One region of the Bacteroides celer genome, then DNA from elsewhere that is predicted to be linked to it. Evidence: riboswitches for the same ligand, from Rfam matches in the RefSeq annotation. Region 1 holds a riboswitch; each other region holds the start of a gene.
The links. Region 1 has a riboswitch for cobalamin ahead of CJF29_RS04655 (putative transporter). Riboswitches for the same ligand answer to the same signal wherever they lie in the genome.
Positions count from the first base shown of each region.

Region 2: it holds a riboswitch for cobalamin, as region 1 does, so the genes downstream of both, accC (acetyl-CoA carboxylase biotin carboxylase subunit) here and CJF29_RS04655 (putative transporter) in region 1, are expected to answer to the same signal.
Region 3: it holds a riboswitch for cobalamin, as region 1 does, so the genes downstream of both, CJF29_RS16025 (TonB-dependent receptor plug domain-containing protein) here and CJF29_RS04655 (putative transporter) in region 1, are expected to answer to the same signal.
Region 4: it holds a riboswitch for cobalamin, as region 1 does, so the genes downstream of both, CJF29_RS05435 (anaerobic ribonucleoside triphosphate reductase) here and CJF29_RS04655 (putative transporter) in region 1, are expected to answer to the same signal.

Region 1 covers NZ_CP178209.1:1,256,997-1,259,190, forward strand. Annotated here, with positions in the region: gene CJF29_RS04655 (putative transporter) at 1-961, opposite strand, end outside; cobalamin riboswitch at 1,175-1,386, opposite strand; gene CJF29_RS04660 (ABC transporter ATP-binding protein) at 1,465-2,194, opposite strand, start outside.
Region 2 covers NZ_CP178209.1:1,503,281-1,505,474, reverse strand. Annotated here, with positions in the region: gene CJF29_RS05605 (thioredoxin family protein) at 1-213, opposite strand, end outside; gene CJF29_RS05600 (pyridoxamine 5'-phosphate oxidase family protein) at 308-790, opposite strand; cobalamin riboswitch at 926-1,130, shown strand; gene accC (acetyl-CoA carboxylase biotin carboxylase subunit) at 1,262-2,194, shown strand, end outside.
Region 3 covers NZ_CP178209.1:3,915,486-3,917,679, reverse strand. Annotated here, with positions in the region: gene CJF29_RS16025 (TonB-dependent receptor plug domain-containing protein) at 1-946, opposite strand, end outside; cobalamin riboswitch at 1,130-1,330, opposite strand; gene CJF29_RS16020 (DUF5106 domain-containing protein) at 2,104-2,194, opposite strand, start outside.
Region 4 covers NZ_CP178209.1:1,465,509-1,467,702, forward strand. Annotated here, with positions in the region: gene CJF29_RS05430 (hypothetical protein) at 1-512, shown strand, start outside; cobalamin riboswitch at 993-1,182, shown strand; gene CJF29_RS05435 (anaerobic ribonucleoside triphosphate reductase) at 1,218-2,194, shown strand, end outside.

The sequences.
Region 1 (2,194 bases):
GTTGTGAAAGCGTTTTCCCGTTCAATTCCGGTTTAGTAATCAGGATACGGCGTGAAATGAGCTCTTTGTTCAGTTGTTCCCATTCCATTTTGATTTCCTTTCCGAAGAATATAGTGATTGCTTCCACGTCAATCGGGGTAGAGATCACTAATATGATATCCCCTACATGTAGAATTGTTTCGGAATTGACCAATTCGGTTTCTCCACCCTCGCGGTGTTTGATGCGGGAAATGACAAACTTACGGTTCAGTAACGGGCGGAGTTCTTTAATCCTGATGCCATCTACCGATTCGTTTCTCACTTCAATGGAGATAGGGCGTACGGTAAGTTCCTGGAGATGTCCCAGACCGACTTCTGCTTCTTTTTCTTCTTGAGCAGTATTGATGCGAAGGAGATATTTCAAAGCAAGCAGGGAAAGGATGATACCTACTACACCCAGCGGATAGCTGACAGCATATCCTAAAGCAATTTCGGGAGCATCTATGCCATTCAAATCACTGTTGGCCTGTTGTGCGGCTCCCAGTCCCGGAGTATTGGTGACGGCTCCGGACAAAATACCTACCATTGTGGTAATCGGAGTTCTGGTGGTGAAGTGCAGGATAATAGTAATGGTTACTCCTAATACTACTACGAGCATAGCTAGCATATTCAGGGTAAAGCCCCCCTTTTTGAATGCTGAAAAAAAGCCGGGTCCTACCTGCAAACCAATTGAGTAAACAAACAGAATCAATCCGAATTCTTTTAGAAAGTGGAGCAGGTGTTCGTCCAGATTCATGTTGAAATGACCGAATACGATTCCGACAAAGAGTATCCAGGTAACTCCCAGAGATACTCCCCGCACTTTGATTTTTGCAAGGATGATTCCAAACGCTATGGTTAGTGACAGAATCAGTACGGAGTGTGCCACTCCGCCGCCCCAAAGATTGGGGTAACCTTCAAATAAATTTCTTAGAACTTCCATTGTGATTATTATATGATGATATTTAGTTTAGCTAAAAGTACCCCCGGAGAAATCACTTCTGCGGGGATACGCACACATTGAGCATGACGGTCTAATGCCGTCCTTTTGATATTTTAGCTAGAGAGAATTTATCCTCCTTCAATCATTTCCGATGTCATGACTACTCGATTCTTTTTTTACAGTCTGCCGTTTTCCTATCCCACGAGTAAAAACAACTATAAAGGTATGAATGGCAGGTCTTCTGACTGACTCCCTTCCTGATGCCTTCCCGACCTTGACTATCGATACCTGGTCAGTGGTAAAAGTAAATATCAAGAAGTTGAATGGAGTTTCACAGCAGCGGGACTGTCCGGGATTTACACCCGATTCCCTTTTAATTCAGATAGTTGATATGGCTATCTGAAACCAATTCGGGGCAAAGATAGCGAATTTATATAGGAACCCAAATGAATGCTACCTATTTATTTTATACACAGTCTGATTCTTGTCGGATATCTGTTTGTTTATTTGATGCGTACTCTCATCTCCTGCACATCAAACGTGACGGATTCATTTCGGAAAAGTCTTTCTATATGTCCGCTGGCCACCATTTCCGGAGTAGGCAGCGTGTACATCTGCGGATTATCTATGAGCATGATGGAGTCGCAAAGCGATAAGGCGATGTCGAGGTCATGAGTGGAGAATAAGACACATTTTTTTTCTTCCTGTGCCAGTTTCTTTAAAAGCAAACAGAGCTCGTAGCGGTTAGGTAAGTCCAGGAAGGCGGTCGGTTCATCAAGCAGGATGACGGGAGTATCCTGTGCAAGAGCACGGGCAATCATAATTCGCTGACATTCGCCATCGGACATTTTATCCATTGTCTTTTCTGCATAACCGGACATACCGACTAGCTGCATAGCGTCATCCACCCGCTTTTGGTCTTCCGGTTGCAGTTGGCCGATCCAGTTGGTATAGGGAGCACGCCCTAAAGCTACTACATCTTTACAGCGGAGATTAGCGATACGTACTTTATCGGTGGTGACAAAGCTTATATTCCGGGCTAATTTTTCCGGTTTCAATGATGCTATGTTTTTTCCTTGCAGAGTAATCTCTCCTGATTGAGGCTTTCCCAGCCCCATCATAGCACGGAGCAGGGTGCTCTTTCCCGTTCCGTTACGTCCTAACAGGGCAACGAGTTGTCCGCCTGTGATTCGGGCATTTACCGTTTCCAACAGCGTGCGCTGTCCATATCCT
Region 2 (2,194 bases), 250 kb from region 1:
AACCGTATAGAAATCTGTAAGGGCAGGTTCCTGGTCGATGTCTACCAATACCACTTCCAATGTTCCCTCCATCAGTTTCTTAAATTCTTCAACAACCGGTTTCATACGTTGGCAATGAGGACACCACGTTGCATAAAACTCTGCCATTACCCAATCACCGTTAGCCAGTTTCTCCTGATTTCTTTCTTCACGAGCTATTTTCTTTTCTTTCATACGAATATCTCCTTTTAATTAATTACTATCAACTTAACAATATCAGGAGAAATATAGTTTAGAAAAGTAGCAAGGTTACACACTAATTAAAGAATCAAACCCGTTTACATTTGCCCGACCAGTTATCAATATCCAGACGAATGATCTCCGTGCGATGGAAAGACTTCTCCGCATACTTCATTCCTACCACTTTATCTTCAGGAGAGAGTTTATCCAACAGCAGTTCAAGCGCCTTCATCCGTTCGGCTTCCGAAAGTCCAGTATGGGCTGTCCCTGTCAGTACAATACTCTCATACCCCGTCGTAAACTTGTCGGGAACAAGATGAGTGGCTCCTACCACACAAAAAGAAACTCTCTCACAAGCAGAGATACAACGCAGTTTCTCCCCTTCGGGTGCACAATGAATATAAATAGAATGAGCACCATCCCACACATAATTGACAGGAATTCCATAACCGCCGCCTCCTACTGCCTGCATCGACAATATTCCGTATTCTGCAGTTTGTAATAAACGAAGAGCTTTTTCTTCTTCCAGCAGACGATCCTGGCGCCTGACGGGTTCATTTAAATATTTCATTTTTACTATATAATTAATGACATTACAAAGATATACAATATTCTTAATCGAAGACAAATCCCCGTTTTAAAGATAAGCATTGCACAAAAATGAAACTTTCGTGCAAAAAAGGAACATCTTATTTAATATTTATTTATCTTTGCCCCCCGAAATGGTTCAGAATCCGTATCCAACGGACGACGATTAATAGGGAATCGGGTGTAAGTCCCGGACAGTCCCGCTGCTGTGAAGCTCTGTTCAATGTCTTATAATTGAACTAGTTTAACGCCACTGATGTTAATCGGGAAGGCAAATAAGACAAGAGTCAGTCAGAAGACCTGCCATTTTGTGTAAGACGCTCCCCTCCTCGTGGGTTAGGAGAAAGAGCATCACTTGTTAAGCCCCAAATCAAAAAAATACTGTTTTTCGTCGGGTGGAGTATGTCCATTAGATAGGAAGACATTAATAAGTATGTACTTAATTGAAAAAAGTATGATAAAAAAAATCTTAGTAGCCAATCGCGGTGAAATTGCCGTAAGGGTGATGCGCTCCTGCCGGGAGATGGAGATAACGAGTATCGCTATCTTTTCCGAAGCAGACCGGACCGCGAAGCACGTGCTTTATGCAGACGAAGCTTATTGCGTAGGGCCGGCAGCATCCAAAGAGAGTTATCTGAATATAGAAAAAATCATCGAAGTGGCGAAAGCAGCTCATGCGGACGCCATCCATCCGGGTTACGGCTTCTTGTCCGAGAATGCTACCTTCGCCCGTCGATGTCAGGAAGAAGGAATCATCTTTATCGGACCTAATCCGGAAACAATGGAAGCCATGGGGGATAAAATTGCTGCCCGTATCAAAATGATCGAGGCGGGAGTACCCGTTGTTCCCGGCACACAAGACAATTTGAAAAGTGTGGAAGAAGCCATAGAACTTTGCAATAAGATCGGATACCCGGTGATGCTGAAAGCTTCTATGGGCGGTGGTGGAAAGGGTATGCGCCTCATCCACAGTGTCGAAGAAGTGAAAGAAGCTTATACCACTGCCAAGAGCGAATCGTTGTCTTCCTTTGGCGATGACACGGTTTATCTGGAGAAGTTCGTTGAAGAGCCTCATCATATCGAGTTCCAGATTCTTGGTGACAAGCATGGAAACGTCATTCATCTGTGCGAACGCGAATGTTCCGTGCAACGCCGTAACCAGAAAATCGTAGAAGAGACTCCTTCGGTTTTCGTCACTCCCGAACTGCGGAAAGACATGGGTGAAAAAGCGGTAGCCGCGGCTAAAGCAGTAAACTACATTGGTGCGGGTACTATCGAATTTCTTGTTGACAAACACCGCAACTATTATTTCCTTGAGATGAACACCCGTTTACAGGTGGAGCATCCGATTACGGAAGAAGTGATTGGGGTAGATTTGGTGAAAGAG
Region 3 (2,194 bases), 2.7 Mb from region 1:
TGGCAGAGGTTTGGAATACCCATTGTTGGCTGAATTCTTTCTTGTATTGACTTTGTATGAAAGTGTTTTTATCCCACAGGTGTTGGGTAGAATGGTCGTCGTAGAAAGTGGTAGCTTTGGGTAGTCCCCGGGAGGATTGGAAGTAATAGGCTTTCAGCCGCCATTGTTCTTTATCGGAGAAGTTACCGTAAAGTCCGGCTTCAGCACGGAATGTTTGTACATCTGTATTCTTCCGTTTCTCACGTGAGGACAGATCTCCTTCTGCACTTCCATAGCGCAGTGTATATGGATAATGTCCGTCAGAAGACATCCATTCGCCATTGACTGACATGCTCCATGTTTTATTGAATTGTTGTTCCAGCAGGAGGGAGGGATTGACTAATCCCCAGGAACCTGTTTTGAAAGCTCCTGCTATGTTGGTCTTTTTGTCTTTTGTGAACTGTGGGGTAAGTGTCTGGATATTCAAGATGCCTGCTGACGCAAAGAAGCGGGCAGGTTGGAAGATGTTATCGCTTTGTCCGTTGTTTAGAGAAAGTCTGTCTACGTTATCGAGTGAGAAACGCCCGATGTCGATTTGTCCCGTTTGGCAATCGGTTAGGGTGATCCCGTCATAGCCAACAGCGGTATGTTGTGCTCCCAGGCTTCGTATGGATACAGTTTTTAGTCCGCCAATACCTCCGTAGTCTTTTACGGTCACTCCGGCAAAGTGTTTCACTGCGTCGGATACTTGCAAGGCGTGCAGGTTTTTCAGGGCGTCTTTGGAGAATACTTGCAGGGGAGCGGTAGAACGTACTTCGCGAGTCTGATAGATATCTGATACTGTTATTTCAGGAATAGAATATGTATGTGTCGTATCTACCTTTTGCTGTTGTGCAAAAAGTGGTATGGATAAGAATTGGCAGCAGAATACTGCAAAGATCATTTTCTTAAATGTTCTCTCTTTCATTTATTCCTTATTTCAGTCTGTTGCTATTTAAAAGTGTCCGGGCGAAATCCCTTCGACCGGACACGCATAAATAAACTTGGCAGAGTTTATTCGTTTTAACACACTTTCTCTGAATTAGAGTGATGAATGAAATGATAGACGACTTGTCCGGTTCATTAGACTCAACGCTTTTTCCTCGAAAGCAGTGAAACATAATTGCATGGTAGGTCTTCTGACTTATTCCTGTTACAAACGCCTTCCCAGATTATTCTCCAGTGGCAATGAGTGAATTGCTTGTAACATGCATGGAACTTACAGCAGCGGGACTGTTCAGGATTTACACCTGATTCCCTTTTAATTGCTTCCCCCGTAAGGGAGTCGCAAACCAATGCGGGACAAAGATAGGGAGTTTATTTGTTTTTTCCAAGTTGGGGGATATTCTTTTTCTTTCGTCCTGATACGAAAGAGAAAGAACCAACTTGTTTTCTTCGATATTTTCTGTATTTTTGTAAATGAGACTGTCACTTATTACAAAATTTACCAAATTAGCGGATTTTAGAGGCGGGTATTGAGTTGCCCGCCTTTTTTATTTGTTTGACATAAGATTAGCTTTTAAAAAGTATCTTTGTCTATGTCCAACGTTGGACGTATGAAACAGATTTATTGAAACATAATTGGTCGTTTTTTATAGGGGATGCAGCGGTATCCACCTATTTTGTTCCTTACTATACGGTTTTGAACTAATTCATTTCGGTATGGTTTTGAAGCAAATGATACTTTAGCAAACAAGTATTGAAACGGTAGCCCGTGAAATAATATAGAATTTACCTAACGTACAAACGTAGGTTATCTACCGTGTGAATGTCCGTTACCTACTGGGCGAGCATCAACAACCTACCAGACAAAAGTCGGTCATCTGCCGGACGAACAGTTCATGAGGGACACGGGAACAGAAACGGCACCGACGAAGTGATCCGAACCGACAACGGCAGCATCCAAAGCCATCTTCTCTGCCCAGTATTATTGCTGTTGTTTATAACAGAAATAATACTTTTACTTACTCTTCTTTACTCTTCTCTTCTCTACTCTACTGGTTTTCATTGGCTTTTCCCCCTTTACTGGTGGGCGTTTCAGCGCTTTGTACACCCCTCTCCGAACACCCTCATTTTTGTATCGTTTTACTCTAGTTCAACATTAGTTAAGTATTCTTCGATAGCTTGTGCGGTGGCGTCTTTTAGGAGCACGGTCTTTTCCTTGTTTAAAAGGTAG
Region 4 (2,194 bases), 210 kb from region 1:
GCAGCCGTAATGTAGAGGCGCGCAACCTTTTCAATTATATCATCAAACTGACGGGTAACCAAATGACTCCCGAAGATTTCTATATCACCAATCTATGCAATGATAACTTGGAACCTGCCCCCAAAGGAAAGAGGGTTCTCATACCCGAAGATAAAGCTCTGAAAGGAATTGAACACATCGAATGGATTTTATCACAGAATCCCACCATCGAATATGTGTTTGCCATGTCGTTGCAAACCAATTACTGGCTTCAGAAAGGCGGGTTCTACGAAGGTAGTGCCGAGTTTCTATCAGCTGCCGAACCCCGGCGCACAGGAACTGAAAACTATCAGCCTTTTTACCAACCGGTAGACGGCAAAGCATTTATCCAAGTCTGTGGTAATTGTTATGATGCCAAAAACTTTGCGGTGAAAGTGATTCCCATCCTTCCCGCTAAAGATTTTCCTTTATCCGAGCAGAACATGGAGCGATACGGGGAAGCTTGCAAAAAGGTGAGTAGCTATTTTAAATAAAGGAGGAGACGGGAATACATATTATAAATAAGGTGTTCTCTTCTTCTTTCCATATTCAGCTTTTTTGTCTCTTATTTTCCTTTTCTCTCTTTCCTTTTTCCTCTCTTTTTCCTTTTTCTATTCTCTCTCTCTTTTTCTATTTTGTTCCTGTTTACCTTTTCTTTTTTTCGCATTCCGAAAATCCTTTTTCGGAAACATAGTGAAAAAGAAAAAATCAGTAGTAAATTTTAAAAGGCAGAAATATTTCTTTGATTTTGTATAGAACAAAAGAAAATAATTTCCCACTTTTGTAGCTGCAATAGGGGATAGGCGCCCTGTGGGATGTCTACTTTCTGGAAAAAGGATGAATGAAAACAGAATACTTCTTGCGTTAAAATCAGAAAAAAGTTTTCCGTTTTGGAAAACTTTCTGTATCAGCGAGAAAGAAAAGTTTCCCGAAATTTAATGTTAAAAGCTAACCAAGCTATTAGATAATCTTCTATCTTTGTATCCGGTTTCGGAGCTAAAAAGAGGTTTAGTCAATGAGGGAACGCTGTGTAAATCGGCGACAGTACCCGCTGCTGTAATTCTCTAAGAATCCGCACAATAAGCCACTGCATCGATGGCGGTGTGGGAAGGTGTTGCGAGGGAGGGATAAGTCAGAAGACCTGCCGGAATTTTTTAATTTTCAATTTTTAATTTAATAAGCTTTCGGGAGTTAAAGTTATGAACTACGCGGAAATTTGTATCATCAAACGTGATGGTAAAAGAGAAGATTTCTCTATCAGTAAGATCAAGAATGCAATCAGTAAGGCATTCAGTGCAACCGGTTTTCAGGATGAGCAGCAGTTGGTGGCTGACATCACTATGAACGTAATCAGTCAGTTTACTACTCCTACTATTACCGTAGAAGAGATTCAAGATTTAGTAGAAAAGTCGTTGATGAAAGTACGCCCGGAAGTAGCGAAGAAATATATTATTTATCGCGAATGGCGGAATACGGAGCGCGATAAGAAAACCCAGATGAAGCAAGTGATGGACGGCATCGTTGCCATCGACAAGAACGATGTCAACTTGAGCAATGCCAACATGAGCAGTCACACGCCTGCCGGACAGATGATGACATTCGCTTCCGAAGTAACCAAAGATTATACGTATAAATACCTGTTGCCGAAACGTTTTGCCGAAGCACACCAGTTGGGAGATATTCACATTCACGACTTGGATTATTATCCGACAAAGACGACAACTTGTATCCAATATGATATGGACGACCTCTTTGAACGTGGTTTCCGCACAAAGAACGGTAGTATTCGTACCCCGCAAAGCATCCAGAGTTATGCTACGCTGGCTACCATTATCTTCCAGACCAACCAGAATGAGCAGCATGGCGGACAGGCGATTCCTGCTTTTGATTTCTTCATGGCAAAAGGTGTGGCCAAATCTTTCCGTAAGCATCTGGCATCGTTCATCAATTTCTATGTCGCCATGGAAAACGGAAATCAGGCCGATGAGAAATCCATCCGCACATTGATTAAAGAATATCTTCCGTCTATCAAGGCTACCGAAGCCGAACGCGAAACATTGCGCATTGCTTTGATAGCTTTACAAATCATTATAGATAAGGAACACCTTGCCCGTATCGTTGAGAAAGCTTATCAGCAGACTCGCAAAGATACCCATCAGGCCATGGAAGGATTTAT